3 regions of the Phycicoccus sp. Soil803 genome follow, and region 1 is predicted to be linked to each of the others. Evidence: riboswitches for the same ligand, from Rfam matches in the RefSeq annotation. Region 1 holds a riboswitch; each other region holds the start of a gene.
What was found. A riboswitch is a leader RNA that binds a small molecule or an ion and turns the genes downstream of it on or off. The one in region 1 is predicted to bind S-adenosylmethionine.
Positions count from the first base shown of each region.

Region 1 (5,508 bases):
CGACAGCGCCGGGGCCCTGGCGGCGGTGCTCGGGGACTTCGAGCACCAGCGCCAGGTGCTCGGCCGCGAGCTCGACGACCTGGCGGGTTGCGTCACCGACGCCGGACGGCTCTACGCCGAGGTGGAGCTCGAGGTCGGCGGGTGGCTCGACCCGGCAGCTGAGCAGTGATGGTCCTGCGGGCGCTGGACGGCGACCCCGCGACCGTGCGGGCGCTGGCCGACCGACTCCAGGGTCAGAGTGAGCTGCTCCTCACCCGCGCCGAGATCCTGCGCGGGCTGGCCGGTCCCGACGTGAGCTGGGACAGTCCGGCGGGGGAGGCCTTCGCCACGCGCTCGCACGCCGCCGCCGCCCTGCTGGTCTCGGTGGGTCGCCGGCACGGCGTGTCCGCAGCGGCCCTGCGTCCGCTGGCTGCCGCCCTCGAGCACGCCCAGCAGGTGGTCGGTGCGGCCGTGGCCGAGCACACCATCGCCCATCCGCGGGCGGTGGCCCTCGGCACCGCCCGCGTCGAGGCCGAGCAGTCCGCCGACCCCGCGCAGCGCGCGACCGCCGGGGCGCTGCACTGCCGGGAGGTCGCCGAGCTCGAGCGGGCGCAGGACGCCGAGCGCCGGCACGCCGAGGCCTGGCGCCAGTTCGACGAGGCCGACCGCCGCTGTGCCGCGGTGCTCCGCCAGCTCGTCGAGGACGGGCTCGCCGACTCACGCGTCTACGACGCCCTGACCGGGCTGAGCCGAGCCGCCGGCGGGGTCGAGGGCATGGCGGGGTCGATCGCGCTGGTGCCCACGCCGGCCACCAAAGCCGTCGGGGTGGTTGCCGGGGCCGCCGGGGCGACGAGGGCGCTCACCGACACGGCGGTGAAGGTGGCCTACGGCGACGGCGACTGGACGTCGATCGGCCTGTCGGCGACGGCGATGGCCACCGGTCGGGCGTCGGCGGTGCTCAAGCGGGGTGCGCTCGCGACCAACCCCGCGGCCCGGGCGGCGGCCACCCGCACCGAGCGCCGCCTGCTGCGTCACACCACCAGTGAGCGGCTGAGGCTCGCGGCGGTCGCAGAGCTCCGCCAGGTGGGCCGCACCGGAGGCAAGCGCCCGCTGCGCCCGTTCCGGCCGACCCGCACCCTCTCCACGGCGAGCTCGCCCACCGCGGCCGCCCACTGGCTCGCCGAGCAGGTGGCAGGACGCGCCCAGCACGCGGTGCGGGTCCGGTGGCTCGACGACCTCGCGCTCGCGACCCGCGACCCCGCGCGCTCGCGCACCATGCTGCTGGGTGGGTGGAGCGCTGAGGCGGCGTCGGGAGGCGTGGGCGGGGCGGAAGCGCTGCGCGACCATCTCCAGGGCGAGGAGGAGGACGAGGCGAAGCGGCTCCGTGAGGAGCGCTCCGGCGTTCCGGGTGCGTCGGATCCACATCGTCCGCGATGAGAGATGGGTATGCCGGGCGCTCACCGCCGCGGCGTACGCTCCCGAGTAGGTCATGAGTGTCAGCGACAAGCCCCGGCTCGCTGGCCGGCAACCCTCCTCCGCGGTGGGGTGCCCCGGGTGAAGACCTGGCGGACGGCACCGGTTGCCGGCCGCAAGCGCGGGAGACCCACCACGTGTCCCGCACCGTCTCCGGCGGTGTCGCCGGTGCACCCTCAGCGGAGGTGGCACCAGCAGCTCGGTCAGCCAGTCTCGATCGGGACCCACCGGCATACGGGCCCCGACGTCGCAGCGCGGCACACGAGAGTGAAGGAACTTCAGATGAGCTCCACCAACTGGTCGTTCGAGACCCGCCAGGTCCACGTCGGACAGGAGCCGGACGCCGCCACGGGCGCCCGCGCCCTGCCGATCTACCAGACCACGTCGTACGTCTTCAAGGACACCGAGCACGCGGCGAACCTGTTCGCGCTCAAGGAGTTCGGCAACATCTACACCCGCATCATGAACCCCACGCAGGACGCGGTCGAACAGCGCGTCGCCTCGCTCGAGGGTGGTGTCGGCGCGCTCCTGGTCGCCTCGGGCCAGGCCGCCGAGACGCTCGCGATCCTCAACATCGCGGAGGCCGGCGACCACGTCGTCGCGAGCCCCAGCCTCTACGGCGGCACCTTCAACCTGCTGAAGCACACACTGCCGAAGTTCGGGATCGCGGTGACCTTCGTCGAGGACCCCAACGACATCGCCTCGTGGAAGGCGGCGGTCCAGCCCAACACCAAGCTGTTCTTCGGCGAGACCATCTCCAACCCCAAGTCGGAGGTCCTGGACATCGAGGCCGTGGCGGCCGCGGCCCACGAGGCCGGCGTCCCCCTCGTCGTGGACAACACGATCGCCACGCCGTTCCTCATCCGGCCGCTGGAGTGGGGTGCCGACATCGTCCTGCACTCCGCCACCAAGTACCTCGGCGGGCACGGCACCTCGATCGCCGGGGTGATCGTCGACGGCGGCACCTTCGACTTCGGCGCCGACCCGGAGAAGTTCCCCAACTACAACACGCCGGAGGAGAGCTACCACGGGCTGGTCTTCGCGCGGGACCTCGGCGTCGGCAGCCCGTTGGGCGCCAACCTGGCCTTCATCCTCAAGGCCCGGGTGCAGCTGCTGCGCGACCTCGGTCCGGCGATCTCGCCGTTCAACGCCTTCCTCATCGCCCAGGGCATCGAGACGTTGAGCCTGCGCCTCGAGCGGCACCTCGAGAACACCCACAAGGTGGCGGCCTTCCTCCAGGGACACGAGCAGGTGGAGCAGGTCGTCTGGGCCTCGCTGCCCGACCACGAGTCCTATGCCAAGGCGCAGAAGTACACGCCGCGTGGCGCCGGTGCCGTGCTCGCGTTCGAGATCGCCGGCGGGGTCGAGGCGGGTCGCCGGTTCGTCGAGTCGCTCGTCCTGCACAGCCACGTCGCCAACATCGGTGACGTGCGGTCGCTCGCGATCCACCCGGCGTCGACCACCCACTCGCAGGGTCCGGACGGCGACCGGCTCAAGGCCGGCGTCACGCCCGGGCTGGTGCGCCTGGCCGTCGGGATCGAGCACATCGACGACATCATCGCCGACCTCGAGCAGGGCTTCATCGCCGCCAAGGGCGCCTGAGGTCGGCGACTCAGCCGCTGCCATGACGGTGCCCGCCACCCCGAGGGGTGGCGGGCACGGTCGTGGCTCGGTCGTCAGCTGCCGGTGGTGGCGGGTTTGCGGCCACCGGCCAGGTCGGCGTAGGCCGACCGGTCCCAGGTGTGCCGGAAGTTGGGGTCGGGGTGCCGCCACCCGGCGCCATAGAGCCGCTCGAGGTAGACGAGCGGGTTGCGGGGCAACGGGCAGGTGACGCCCATCAGGGGAGCGCTCGAGGCCGGGAACATCATGTCCCTGGTGAGCGCCCCGCGGGCGCCCGGGTACCAGGACACGACGTCGCCCTCGAAGAGCCCGACGAAGACGTCGACGTGCTTCGCGCCCGGCTTGCGCACGTGGCGGTGCGCCGAGAAGTTGCCGGTCACGGTGAACCCGAGCGGCCGCAGGTGCTGCTCGACCAGGGCGAGGCCCTCGGCCAGGGTGCTGGCCTCGTGGGGGTCGAAGGCGATGATGATGTCGAGGTCGTCGTCGTGGGGGATCAGCGCGCCGTCGCGGACGACGGAGAGCGCCGCCCCGAACCCGAAGCAGACGTGCGGGGTGAGGCTGGCCAGCGCGTCGGTGATCTCGACGGCCGACCCGATGTAGCGGACCTTCTCCTGCTCGGTCCAGAACCGGAAGCACCGCTGCGGGCCATGCACGGTCCACTCCATCGCCCGGTCGGCGAGGAGGGCGTGCGTGACCACGGTGCGGAAGGCCGAGCGCTGCTGGTCGGGCACGTCGGTGAGGGCGTCGAGGGCCTTGCGGGCCTCCTCGTAGAAGCCGCCGAACGTGTCGCCGAGGATCGGCAGCAGGGCGCTGAGCTCGGGCGACGCGCCGTTGCTGGCGGGCGCGGCGAGGGTCTGGCGCAGCTGGTCCACCCGGGCGAGGTGGTCGTAGACGACGACCCACCCGTCCGGTCCCTCGACGAGCACCCGGACCCCCCGGAGCCGCCGTGCGGTGGACCCGGAGACGTTGCGCAGGCGCACCCGCCGCAGGTCGACCGGCTTCTTGAAGGACAGCTCCACCCACCCCGGGCTGTCGGCGCCGGTGTGCAGGGCGGTGCCGGACGGGTGCTCGACGTCGAGCAGTCGCACCGAGTTGAAGGCGTCGCCGAAGTTCTTGTGCCAGCTGCTCGTGGTCACCTTGGCGTCCCGTCGCCCGACCGAGCCCTTGGTGGTGTCGACGCCCAGCGACTGCAGGTGCAGGAACTGCTCGTGGGCACCCTCGACCCGCAGCCGACGGATGCCGTCATGGGCGAGCTGCAGGTCGAGCAGCCCGTCCGGGCCGATGACGTCGAGGTCCGGGAACAGGGCGCGGCCCGCCCGGATGATGTCCTCCAGGTCGGCCAGGGGCTGGGCACCGGCGGTCATCGGCTCAGACCCGGGTGAAGAGCTCGCGGGCGCAGTACGCGTCGTCCTGGCGGTACTTGGCGAAGCCGAACCCCTCGGTGGCGTAGGTGACCTCGAAGCCGTTGCTCAGCGCGCGGGCCTGGAAGGTCGCCGGGGCGACGAACCGGCGGTAGTGCGCACCGGTCACCTTGGCTCCGGTCTGGTCGCGCACCGTGCGGTACTCGACGGCCAGCAGGTCGCCGGGCGAGGTGAGCCCGGCGGCCAGGGTGAGGAAGTCCTGCTCCTCGCGGTCGGTGATGGCGTGCACGAAGAACCGGGCGTAGATCGTCAGGGGCCCGGAGGCGGCGCCGAGCCGCTCGGGCAGCGCGGGGTCGTCGATCGACGAGACCAGGAAGCTGGCCTGCACGCCGTGCGCCTTGGCCGTCGCGCTGGCGGCGGCGACCGCCGACTCCGAGCCGTCGACACCGGTCACGTCGTGACCGTAGGACGCGAAGAAGATGGAGTCCCGGCCGTTGCCGCAGCCGAGCTCGATGACGCGGGTTGGGCCCTTGAGCTCGCCAGCGACGAAGGCCGCGAACTGGGAGGGGAGCGGACGCTGCGTCGCGGCGCTGGAAGCGTAGTAGTCGTTCCAGTACCCGCTGCGGTCGCCGGTGGCGGCCTCGGGCGTCAGGTCAGGGGAAGTCACAGCAGGAAACCTCGTCTTGGGGTGCGGAGAGATGTTCACCGGGTGTTCATCGTCAGGTCACCTTAGAGGAGGAGGGGTCGTTCCCGCCTCGTCCGCGAGGGCGGACCCGCCGAACGTATGCTGCGCCCATGTCCTCCGCCGACTCTCCGCAGCCCCGTGCTGCCCGGAACCGGGGTCGCCGCAAGCGGCCGGGAGGACAAGGACAAGGGCTTTCGTCTCGCCGGCAGGACCTCCCGGTCCCCGAGCTGAAGTACCCGCCGGACCTGCCGGTCGTCGCACGCAAGGACGACATCGCGGCCGCGATCCGGGACCACCAGGTCGTCATCGTCGCGGGGGAGACGGGTTCGGGGAAGACGACCCAGCTGCCCAAGATCTGCCTCGAGGTGGGGCGTGGGCGGGCCGGGCTGG
Region 1 is NZ_LMST01000001.1:2,855,207-2,860,714, reverse strand. It holds gene ASG95_RS13115 (hypothetical protein) at 1-169, shown strand, start outside; gene ASG95_RS13110 (hypothetical protein) at 169-1,416, shown strand; SAM riboswitch class IV at 1,465-1,580, shown strand; gene ASG95_RS13105 (bifunctional o-acetylhomoserine/o-acetylserine sulfhydrylase) at 1,735-3,054, shown strand; gene ASG95_RS13100 (hypothetical protein) at 3,129-4,436, opposite strand; gene ASG95_RS13095 (bifunctional 2-polyprenyl-6-hydroxyphenol methylase/3-demethylubiquinol 3-O-methyltransferase UbiG) at 4,441-5,100, opposite strand; gene hrpA (ATP-dependent RNA helicase HrpA) at 5,229-5,508, shown strand, end outside.

Region 2 (5,508 bases), 2.3 Mb from region 1:
ATGTCGAAGGGCACGTTGCGACGGTGGGCGTCGTCGAGCAGGCCGAGGCCCTCGACGCCTGAGGCGGCGATGGCGGCCTCGATGGACCACCCGGCCAGCTGCTCCTCGAGGATGAAGCGGTTGGTCTCGTTGTCGTCGACGACGAGGACCCGCAGTCCCGCGACGTCGGGGAGCGGCGGCCGGCTCTCGTCGAGCTCCTCGGCCGGCGCGAATCGCGCCGTGAACCAGAATGTGCTGCCGTAGCCGGACTCGCTGTTGACCCCGATCTCGCCGTTCATCTGCTCGACGATCTGGCGACTGATGGCCAGCCCGAGGCCGGTCCCGCCGTACTCGCGGGTGGTGGAGCTGTCGCCCTGGGAGAACGCCGTGAAGAGACGCTCCTTGACCTCCGGGGTCATGCCGCTGCCGGTGTCGCTGACCTCGACCCGGATCACCGTGCTGCCGTCCTCGTGGGTGGACTCCACGCTGGCCCGCACGACGACCTCGCCGCTGGAGGTGAACTTCACGGCGTTGGAGGTCAGGTTCGAGATGACCTGGCCGAAGCGGACGGGGTCGCCACAGACCGCGTGCGGCACGTCGGGCAGGCAGGTCACGGCGAGCTCGAGGTCCTTGGCGCGGGCCCGCTCGGCCATCAGCGTGGTGCTCTGCTCGACGATGGCCCGGGGGTCGAAGTCGACCGCCTCGAGCTCGAGCCGCCCGGCTTCGATCTTGGACAGGTCGAGGATGTCGTTGACGAGCGCGAGCAGGGCGCGACCGGCGCCGTCGATCCCGTCGGCGAGCCGGCGCTGGTGGGTGGTCAGCTCGGTGCGCCCCAGGAGCTCGGACAGGCCGATCACGCCGTTGAGCGGGGTGCGGATCTCGTGGCTCATCGTCGCGAGGAACTCGGACTTGGCGAGCGACGCGCTCTCCGCGTTGTCGCGCGCCTGCCGGAGCTTCTCGGCGGCCAGCTCGCGCTCCGCGACCCGCGCGAAGATCGAGGTCGCCCGGGCGACGGTGAGGCCGTCGGTCTCGGTCGGGGGAGTGTTGGCGCGGGTGTCCATGACGATGACGCAGGCGGCCCGGCCCTCGGCCACGACGGGCGCCGCCACGAGGCTCGTGCCCTCGGTCGTGAGCGAGGCGTGGGGGGAGCGCGAGCGGACCGCTTCGTGGGCCAGTCGTTGGGCCTCCACGAGGTCCTCGTCCGGGACCGGGCGCGTGTCCGCGAGGACCGGGACCAGGTTGTCGTCCGCGTCCACGACCCAGGCGGCCACCGACTGCCACCCGGTGTGGGTCGTCACCAGCCCGACGATCTGCGGGATCACCTCGGCGAGCGTGGTGGCCTCGTTGGCGGCGGTGGCCATCGCGGTCAACAGCGCCAGGGCCTGCTCGGCGTCCTTGGTGTCGGTGATGTCCTGCGACGTGCCGCCCATGCGGATGACCGCGCCGGTTTCGTCGGTGCCGACCTGGCCGCGGCCCCTGATCCACGCGATCGAGCCGTCTCCCCGGAAGATCCGGGCGTCGAACTCGAACTGGCCATCCCCCTCCAGAGCCCCTTGGACCGCGTTGGCTGCCACGTCGCGGTCATCAGGGTGCATCCGGTCGAGGAAACCCTGGTAGTTGGGCACAAAGCTCTCGTCGGGGGTGACGCCGTAGATCCGGTAGAGCTCGTCCGACCAGGTGACGACGTCGTTGACGACGTCCCACTCCCAGCTGCCGATCTTGGCGATCCGCTGGGCTTCGGCGAGCTGGGTCTCGCGGCGCTGGAGGGTGTCGATGAGGCGACGCTGGTGGCTGTACTCCGTCACCCGGTGCAGCCACCCGACGTGGTGGCCGTCGTCGTCGTTGATGGGGGTGTGGCTGACCAGGGCCCAGAACCGCTCGCCGTCCTTGCGCAGCAGGCTGCACTCGAGGTTGCTGCCGCTCTCGCGGCTGGTCTCCAGGTCCTTCAGGTGGTGCTCGAACTGTGCCTGGCCCTCCTCGTCGAGGGTCTCGAACACCGACAGCCCCGGCATCTCCTCGGGGGAGCGACCGAGCATCGCCGCCATGCGGGCGTTGGCCAGCACGGTGTGACCTTCGTCGTCGAAGACCCAGAGGCCGTCCGGCGACGCCTCGACGAGCCATCGGCTGAGGTCGCCGAGGCTGCTGACGTGGCGGAGGTCCCGGAGGTCTCCGATATCGGCGCCGGGGGACGCGCCGAGGTGGCCGAGCTGTGGATCCTGCACACAGCGAGTTTGCTGCATCTGCCTGTGGAAACCCACTCGAACACTCGATTCGCCCTACATGGGGCTCATCGCGCCAGCGCGTCCGGCGTCCGTTCGGGGCCGTGGGCACACAGAGAAGCCGCAGTGCCAGCGATGTGCTGACCTGCGGCTTCGGTGGTGGCCAGGGGCGGGGTCGAACCGCCGACCTTCCGATTTTCAGTCGGACGCTCGTACCAACTGAGCTACCTGGCCGTGTCGCACGTCCGTGGCGGCGGACATGCGATCGCGGCGGCCTCGTGCCGAAGCCCGGGTGACCGTCGCGACTGCAGGATCATAGCCGATCGCCCGGGCTAACTCACACCCGGGTGCATTCGCGGAATACCCGCGTGTGCAACGAAGTTGCGCTGGGCATGAAGGCAATCACCTACGCCGAGTACGGCGACCCCGACACCCTCCAGCTCACCGATGTGCCCGACCCCAAGGTCGGTCCGGGTGAGGTGCTGATCCGTGTCCGCAGCGCGAGCGTAAACCCCGTCGACTGGAAGGTGGCCAAGGGTTACCTCGACGGACTCCTGGTCGTGAGCTTCCCCGCGATCCCCGGCTGGGACGTCGCCGGAGTCGTCGAGGCCGTGGGTCTCGACACCCCCGAGTGGTCCGTCGGTGACGAGGTGATCGCCTACGCCCGCAAGGACTGGGTGCAGGGCGGCACGTTCGCCGAGCTCGTCACCGCACCGGTGCGCACCGTCGCCCGCAAGCCGAAGTCACTCGACTGGCACCAGGCCGCCGGGCTCCCGCTCGCCGGCCTCACGGCATACCAGCTGCTGGCGCGGTTGGGGCTCAGGGAAGGCGAGACCGTGCTGGTCCACGCCGCCGCAGGCGGTGTCGGCCTGTTCGCGGTCCAGATCGCCCGCGCGCTCGGTGCGCGCGTCATCGGCACCGCCTCCGAGGGCAACCACGAGTTCCTTCGTGGGCTCGGTGTCGAGCCCGTGTCGTATGCCGATGGGCTGGCCGAGCGGGTCCGTGAGCTGGCGCCCGACGGCGTGGACGTCGTGGCCGACTTCGTCGGCGGCGTGCTGGAGACCACCCAGGCGGTCCTCAAAGACGGTGGCCGACACGGGTCCATCGCCGACGGGACCGTGGCCGAGGCCGGTGGCATCTCCGCGTGGGTGCGGCCGAACGCCGAGGACCTGACCGCGCTGGGCGACCTCGCCGACGACGGCAAGCTGACCGTGCCCGTGGCGGAGGTGTTCCAGCTGGCCGATACGCCGAAGGCCTTCGAGCTGAGCCAGACCGGTCACGTGCGCGGCAAGATCGCCATCGAGGTCAGCACTGCCTGAGCTCGGCCGAGACTTCGAAAAGGGCGTCCACGCATGCGATTTCGTGCGTGGACGCCCTTCGTCGTCCCAGCATGCGAGAGCAATATCCTACTTATTTGATAGGTAATACCTGAGGGGCTACCTTCATCTCAGGTCACGAGTTCCAGCGCACAGCCCCGGCTTGCTGGACGGCAACCCTCCCACTCGCGGCGGGGTGCTCCGGGTGAGGACCTGGCGACAATCGCACGGTTGTCGCAAGCGCGCGGCTCTCGGGCCTCCACGAGGACGGAAAACCCATGAAGGACAACGGATCCAGGCAGCGAGCCGATCGCTCCTGCCACCGTGTCCTGCGCAGGCACGTCGACCTGCTCAGGGTCTCCAGCGCGCTCTGTCACCACTGACGCGTCTCCTCGACTCTCGGCGCCCGTCGTTGCATCCAGACGACGGCCTCTGACGAATCCTGCTCTCCCGCAACGGTTCTGCGCATCCCGCCGCAGGACCGGTGATGACCTATGCCCGAAAGGACCTGTCCCATGGCTGTCATAGCCACCATCTCCAGCAGTCCCAACCGAACGTCCAAGACCGACGCCGTCCTCACCGACATCGCCCGCCAGCTGCAGCGAGCGGGCCACGTCGTCGTCCCGGTCGTCCTGCGCGACCTCCCCGCCGAGCCGCTCCTGCGCGGCAACGCCCACGACCCCGACATCGCCCGCGCCGTCGCGGCCCTCGAGGCGGCCGACGCGGTCGTGGTCTCGACCCCGGTCTACAAGGCGGCCTATGGCGGTCTCCTCAAGACCTTCCTCGACCTCCTCCCGCAGTTCGCCCTGCGCGGCAAGGTGGTCCTGCCCGTGGCGACCGGTGGCACCCCGGCGCATGTGCTCGTCGTCGACTACGCCCTGCGCCCCGTGCTGGCGAGCCTGGCTCCGAGCAGCATCACCCCCGGCTGGTTCGTCCTCGCGGACCACGTCACCCTGGTGGAGGGCGGCGAGGTGCTCATCGACGAGGTGGCCCACCGTCCGCTTCGCGAGGTGACCGCCGTCTTCCTCGACACGGTGGCCGGCCGTTCGCTCGTCGCCGCAGGTGCCGAGCCGCGTGAGGCGGTGGCCTGATGCGCACCACATATCGTTCCTCCCTCCCGCACCGCCCGCTCGTGGCGTTGGCGTCCGGAGTCCTGCCGCTCACCCTCGTGGGGGCCTGCGCGCTGCCCTCGAGCGAGGCGAGCACCGAGAGCAAGGGCCCGGTGACCGTGCGATACCAGGGCTCGGCCAACGCGGTCGGGCTGCAGGAGCTCGCGGCCGACCTCGGCTACTTCCCGACCATCAGGCTCAAGTGGGTCGGCAACACCACCAGCGGTCCCCAGGACATCCAGTCGGCAGCGACCGGCCAGACCGACGTCGGCGGTGCCTTCTCCGGCGCGGTCGTCAAGCTCATCAAGGCCGGGGCGCCGGTCAAGGCCGTCGTGAACTACTACGGCGAGGACGCCAAGTCCTTCAACGGCTTCTACGTCAAGGAGGACAGCCCGATCCGCACCCCGCGGGACCTGATCGGCAAGAAGATCGCGGTCAACACCCTCGGCGCGCATGCCGAGGCAGTGATTGACACCTACCTGAAGAAGAACGGGCTGACGCCACAGGAGATCGACCGCGTCCAGCTCGTGCCGCTGCCGCCCAACGACACCGAGCTGGCCGTCCGGCGGGGGCAGGTCGACGTGGGCACGCTCTCCGGGGTCCTCCAGGACCACGCCATCGCCACGGGCGGGCTGCGCTCGCTCTTCAGCGACTACGCCCTCTTCGGCGCCTTCAACGGCGGGCAGTACGTGCTTCGTGACGACTTCATCGCGAAGCACCCTGCCGCCGCCAAGGAGTTCGTCACCGGGGTCGCGAAGGCGATCGAGTGGGAGCGCAGCACCCCTCGCGCGGAGGTCATCGCCCGGTTCACGAGCATCATCGAGAAGCGTGCACGCAACGAGAAGACCGACAACCTCAAGTACTGGAAGAGCGTAGGGATCCCCA
Region 2 is NZ_LMST01000001.1:511,953-517,460, forward strand. It holds gene ASG95_RS02390 (response regulator) at 1-2,201, opposite strand, end outside; tRNA gene ASG95_RS02395 (tRNA-Phe) at 2,356-2,432, opposite strand; gene ASG95_RS02400 (NADP-dependent oxidoreductase) at 2,591-3,517, shown strand; SAM riboswitch class IV at 3,649-3,763, shown strand; gene ASG95_RS22290 (putative leader peptide) at 3,793-3,897, shown strand; gene ssuE (NADPH-dependent FMN reductase) at 4,030-4,605, shown strand; gene ASG95_RS02410 (ABC transporter substrate-binding protein) at 4,605-5,508, shown strand, end outside.
Region 2: another riboswitch for S-adenosylmethionine. It lies ahead of ASG95_RS22290 (putative leader peptide); the one in region 1 lies ahead of ASG95_RS13105 (bifunctional o-acetylhomoserine/o-acetylserine sulfhydrylase).

Region 3 (5,508 bases), 1.1 Mb from region 1:
TGACCAGCACGTCGCGCGCCTTGGAGCCCTCGGAGGGACCCACCACGCCACGCGACTCGAGCAGGTCCATGAGCCGCCCGGCCTTCGCGAAGCCGACGCGCAGCTTGCGCTGGAGCATCGAGGTCGAGCCGAACTGCGTGGTCACGACGAGCTCGGTGGCCTGCAGCAGCAGCTCGAGGTCGTCACCGATGTCGTCGTCCACCTGCTTCTTGGCGGCGACCACGGTGACGTCGTCGCGGTAGTCGGGCTTGAGCTGGCCGGTGACGTGCTTGACCACCTGCTGGATCTCCGACTCGGTGACCCAGGCGCCCTGCACGCGCATCGTCTTGGAGGCACCCATCGGCAGGAACAGCGCGTCACCCTGGCCGATCAGCTTCTCCGCACCGGGCTGGTCGAGCACGACCCGGCTGTCGGCGAGCGAGGACGTCGCGAACGCCATCCGCGACGGCACGTTGGCCTTGATCAGGCCGGTGACGACGTCCACGGACGGGCGCTGGGTCGCGAGCACGAGGTGGATGCCGGCGGCGCGGGCGAGCTGGGTGATGCGGACGATCGACTCCTCGACGTCCCGCGGTGCGACCATCATCAGGTCGGCTAGCTCGTCGACGATGACCAGCAGGTAGGGGTACGGGTGGATCGTCCGCTCCGACCCGGGCAGCGGCTTGACCTTGCCGGCCTTGACCGCCTTGTTGAAGTCGTCGATGTGCTTGAACCCGAACTGGGCGAGGTCGTCGTACCGGGTGTCCATCTCGCGGACCACCCAGGCCAGCGCCTCGGCGGCCTTCTTGGGGTTCGTGATGATCGGGGTGATGAGGTGGGGGATGCCCTCGTAGGCGGTGAGCTCCACCCGCTTGGGGTCGACCAGGACCATCCGCACCTCGTCGGGCGTCGCCCGCATGAGGATCGAGGTGATCATCGAGTTCACGAAGCTCGACTTGCCCGCGCCGGTGGCGCCTGCGACGAGCAGGTGGGGCATCTTGGCGAGGTTGGCGATGACGTAGCCGCCCTCGACGTCCTTGCCGACCCCCATGACCATCGGGTGCTCGTTGCCCCGCGCCGCCTGGCTGCGCAGGACGTCGCCGAGGCTGACCTTCTCGCGGTCGGCGTTGGGGATCTCGATGCCGATCGCCGACTTGCCCGGGATCGGGGAGAGGATGCGCACGTCCGCCGACGCGACGGCATACGCGATGTTCTTGGACAGTGCGGTGACCCGCTCCACCTTCGTGCCGCGGCCGAGCTCGACCTCGTAGCGGGTGACCGTCGGACCGCGGCTGAAGCCGGTGACCTGGGCGTCGATGTCGAACTGCTCGAGCACCTGGCTGAGCGACTCGACGACGCGGTCGTTGGCGGCGCTGCGGGTCTTGTGGGGCGAGCCGGGCTCGAGGATCGCGTTGTCGGGCAACGTGTAGGTGATGTCGCCGGCGAGCGCCAGCTGCTCCACGCGCTGCGGCAGCGGCGTCGTGGGCGGGGCCTCGAGGGCGGCCTTGACCTCGATCACGGGGCTCTTCGCCGGAGTCGACTCCGGGGCGAGGACGCCGGGACTGGTCGGGCGCTTCTCACCGGGACGGAACCGTCGGCCATCGGGGGCCACCAGGGCAGCCTGCTCGAACGCCTCGTCGCCCTCGAGCGGGCCCTCCGGGTCGATCACCCGGCGGCGACGCTTCGGCTTCTCCTCGGCGACCTCCTCGGGCGCGGAGGCTCCGTCGTCGAGGTGGCCACGGTGCAGGAGGTGGTCGCGCAGCTCGGTGAGGCGCGTCGGGATCATGTGGACCGGGGTCGCGGTCATGACCAGCAGGCCGAAGAAGCCCAGCATCAGCAGGATCGGCACGGTGCCGTAGACCGACACCGCCGCCTCCAGCGGGCTGGAGGCCAGGAAGCCGATGATGCCGCCACCGTCACGCATGCCGTCGGCGCCCTGGGGCGGGGTCGGGATGTCCGCGGCGACGTGGGCCAGGCCGGCGGCTGCGAACGCGAGCGCACCCAGGCCCACCCCGATGCGGGAGTTGGCCGAGTCCTCCTGCGGCGCGCGCAGGAAGCGGATGCCCAGGAAGAGCAGGGCGAGCGGCACGGCATACGCGACGCGCCCGAAGGTGCCCGCGACGACGGCGTGCACGATGTCACCGAGCGCGCCCTCGAAGGCCCACCACTCACGGGCGGCCACGAGGATCGACAGCCCGATGAGGAAGAACCCGAGCCCGTCACGGCGATGCTCGGGCTCGAGCTCACGGGCGCTGGTGCCGACCCGGCGCACGGCGCCACCGGCCACGTGCGCCATGCCCATCCAGGTGCCCCGGACCGCGCGCAGGGGCAGCGGCAGCCCGCCCCCCTTGGTCTTGCCACGGGCGGAGGTCTTGCGGGGTGCACTGGTCTTGCGGTTGGCGGGGCGTGTTGCGCTGCCCCGGCTCCCGGTCGAGCGCGACCCTGCTGCTGATCGTGCGGAGGTGGACGGACGTGTCGCCATGCTCCGCAGGCTACGCGAAGGTCACACCGGAAACACGCGTCACACGCGTATCACTGCCGGGCAATCTGCCCCGGCCGCCCCTCATCCGAACGGTCGACATCTGGTCGCGATTGGGTCGCACGGGCCGCTTTCCCCTTACCAAGAGGTGACCGCAGGTGACACGCTCAGCAGTGCGTCTGGCGGGGCCTGCGCCGACGACCAGCAATGGTCGTCGGCGCAGGCGCGCATCGAGGGGGAACCGGTCGCGGGGACCGGCCAGGCCGACCCCCCGCCAGGCCACGGAGCCGACCGCTCGAGTCCGCGCGGTCCATGTCTCAGATGACGGGAACCTGCGCCCACAGGGTGGCTCGTCCCCGTGTCGACGCCCTACCCTCGACACCAGGTCATGAGTGTCAGCGCGAAGCCCCGGCTTGCTGACCAGCAACCCTCCTCCGCGGTGGGGTGCTCCGGGTGACGACCGGGCCGTCTGCACCCGCAGCCGGCAAGCGCGGACCCGTGAGCACTCTCGGGTCCCACCCGGACCAGGAGCACCCCTCATGTCGATCGCGAGCACCCCGCCCCCCGCCTTCCGCCGGAGCGCGCCCCTCGCCCACGCCCGCACGCACCTGCGCCCCGTGCCGGACGCGCGCACGTGGGGCGAGGTCGGGCCGCTGCCCGCCGTCGTCTCCGAGGCGCTGCCGGTGCCGACCCTCGACGGCACGGTGGACTACGCCAACTTCGACCACGCCGCCTCGACCCCGGCCCTGGTCAGCGTCAAGGCAGCCGTCGACAGCGCGCTGCGCACCTACTCCTCGGTGCACCGCGGCAACGGCTGGGCCTCCCGCGTGACCTCCTCCTGGTACGAGCAGGCCCGCGCCGAGGTGCGCGCCTTCGTCGGGGCGCGCGAGGGCGACGAGGTCGTCTTCACCCGCAACAGCACCGACTCGTTCAACCTGCTGGCCCGCTGCCTGCCCCGCGACACCCACGTCTTCGTCTTCGAAACCGAGCACCACGCGGCCCTCCTGCCGTGGGCGCCCAAGCGGACCCACCGCCTCCCGGTGCCCGGGAGTGTCGGCGACGCGGCGGTCCTGCTGCGGACGGCGCTGCGTGAGCACCCCGGCCGGCACAAGCTGGTCGTCCTCGCTGGTGCCTCCAACGTCACCGGCGAGATCTGGCCGATCCGCGAGCTCGCGGCGATCGCGCGCCGCGGTGGTGCCCGGGTCGTCCTCGACGCGGCGCAGTACGCCCCGCACCGCCCGGTCGACCTCGACGACCTCGGCGTGGACTACCTGGTGCTGTCGGGGCACAAGCTCTACGCGCCCTTCGGCGCCGGGGTGCTGGCCGGCCGGGCCGACTGGCTCGACGCGGCCGCCCCCTACCTGGCCGGCGGCGGGGCCACCAAGGCGGTGACCACCCGTGGGGTCGTGTGGCAGGACGGTGCGGCCCGCCACGAGGCCGGCAGCCCCAATGTCATCGGCGCGGTCGCCCTCGCCGCGGCCTGTCACAGCCTGCGGTCGCACGCCGAGGCGATCGAGGCCCACGAGGCCGCCCTCGGGAAGCGACTGCTCGACGGCCTGGCCGCCATCGACGGCGTCGAGACCTACTCGCTGTTCGCGGCCGACCACGAGCGGGTGGCCGTCGCGACCTTCACCGTCGACGGCGTCGAGTCGTCGCTGGTCTCCGCCGCCCTGTCCGCAGAGCACGGGATCGGCGTCCGGGACGGCAAGTTCTGCGCGCACCTGTGCGTCGACGCCCTGCTCGACGACCCGTATGCCGCGGCGTCCACGACCGCGGTCCGCGCCAGTGTCGGCCTGGCCACGACGGCCGAGCACGTCGACCGGCTGCTCGCCGCCGTGGCCGAGCTCGCCGAGCACGGCCCGCGGGCCGAGTACGTCGAGGGACCGCAGGGCTGGGTGCCGGTCAACGACCCGCGCGCCCTGGACGTCGCCCGCCCCTGGTAGCCGCCCCCGCGGCATACCTAACCTCATCTTTATCGGGTGACCCGATAAACGTCGGCTTCACCCCGGAACCGTTCCGTGGTGAAGCCGGCGTTTGTCCCTAGACCCGATAAAGGTGATTCGCGGGCTAGGCCTGGATGACGACCGGGATGATCATCGGGCGGCGCCGGATCTTGCCGCCGACCCAGCCGCCGATGGCCCGGCGCATGACCTGCTCGAGCTGGTGGGAGTCGGTGACGCCGTTGCCGGTCGCCTCCGCCAGCGCCTGCTCGATCTTGGGACGCACCTGGCTGAAGATCTCGTCGTCCTCGGCGAAACCGCGTGCCTGGATCTCCGGGCCCGCCGCGATCTTGCCGGTCGCGGCGTCGATCACGACGATGACGGAGATGAAGCCCTCGTCGCGCAGGATGCGACGGTCCTTGAGCAGCGCCTCGTCGAACTCGCCCACCGACGACCCGTCGACGTAGACGTAGCCGCACGGCACGGCCCCGACGATGCGGGCGACGCCGTCGACCAGGTCGACGACCACCCCGTCCTCGGCCAGCACGACCTGCTCACGCGGCACGCCGGTCTGGACGGCGAGCTCGGCGTTGGCGACCAGGTGGCGCCACTCACCGTGCACCGGCATCACGTTGCGGGGCTTGACGATGTTGTAGCAGTAGAGCAGCTCGCCGGCGCTGGCGTGGCCCGAGACGTGCACCTTGGCGTTGCCCTTGTGCACGACGTTGACGCCGAGTCGCATGAGCCCGTTGATGATGCGGTAGACGGCGTTCTCGTTGCCCGGGATCAGGGACGAGGCCATCAGCACCGTGTCGCCCTCGCCGACGTCGATGCGGTGGTCGCGGTTGGCCATCCGGGACAAGGCGGCCATCGGCTCACCCTGGGACCCGGTGCAGATCAGGACGACCTGGTCGTCGGGGAAGTTGTCGAGCTTCTTGACGTCGACGAGCACGCCGTCCGGCACGTGGAGGTAGCCCAGCTCGGCCGCGATCCCCATGTTGCGGACCATCGAACGACCCACCATGGCGACCTTGCGGCCGGCCTGCTCGGCCGCGTTGAGCACCTGCTGGACCCGGTGCACGTGCGAGGAGAAGCACGCCACGATGATCC
Region 3 is NZ_LMST01000001.1:1,783,590-1,789,097, reverse strand. It holds gene ASG95_RS08190 (DNA translocase FtsK) at 1-2,461, opposite strand, end outside; SAM riboswitch class IV at 2,843-2,955, shown strand; gene ASG95_RS08185 (aminotransferase class V-fold PLP-dependent enzyme) at 2,998-4,401, shown strand; gene ASG95_RS08180 (ribonuclease J) at 4,526-5,508, opposite strand, start outside.
Region 3: another riboswitch for S-adenosylmethionine. It lies ahead of ASG95_RS08185 (aminotransferase class V-fold PLP-dependent enzyme); the one in region 1 lies ahead of ASG95_RS13105 (bifunctional o-acetylhomoserine/o-acetylserine sulfhydrylase).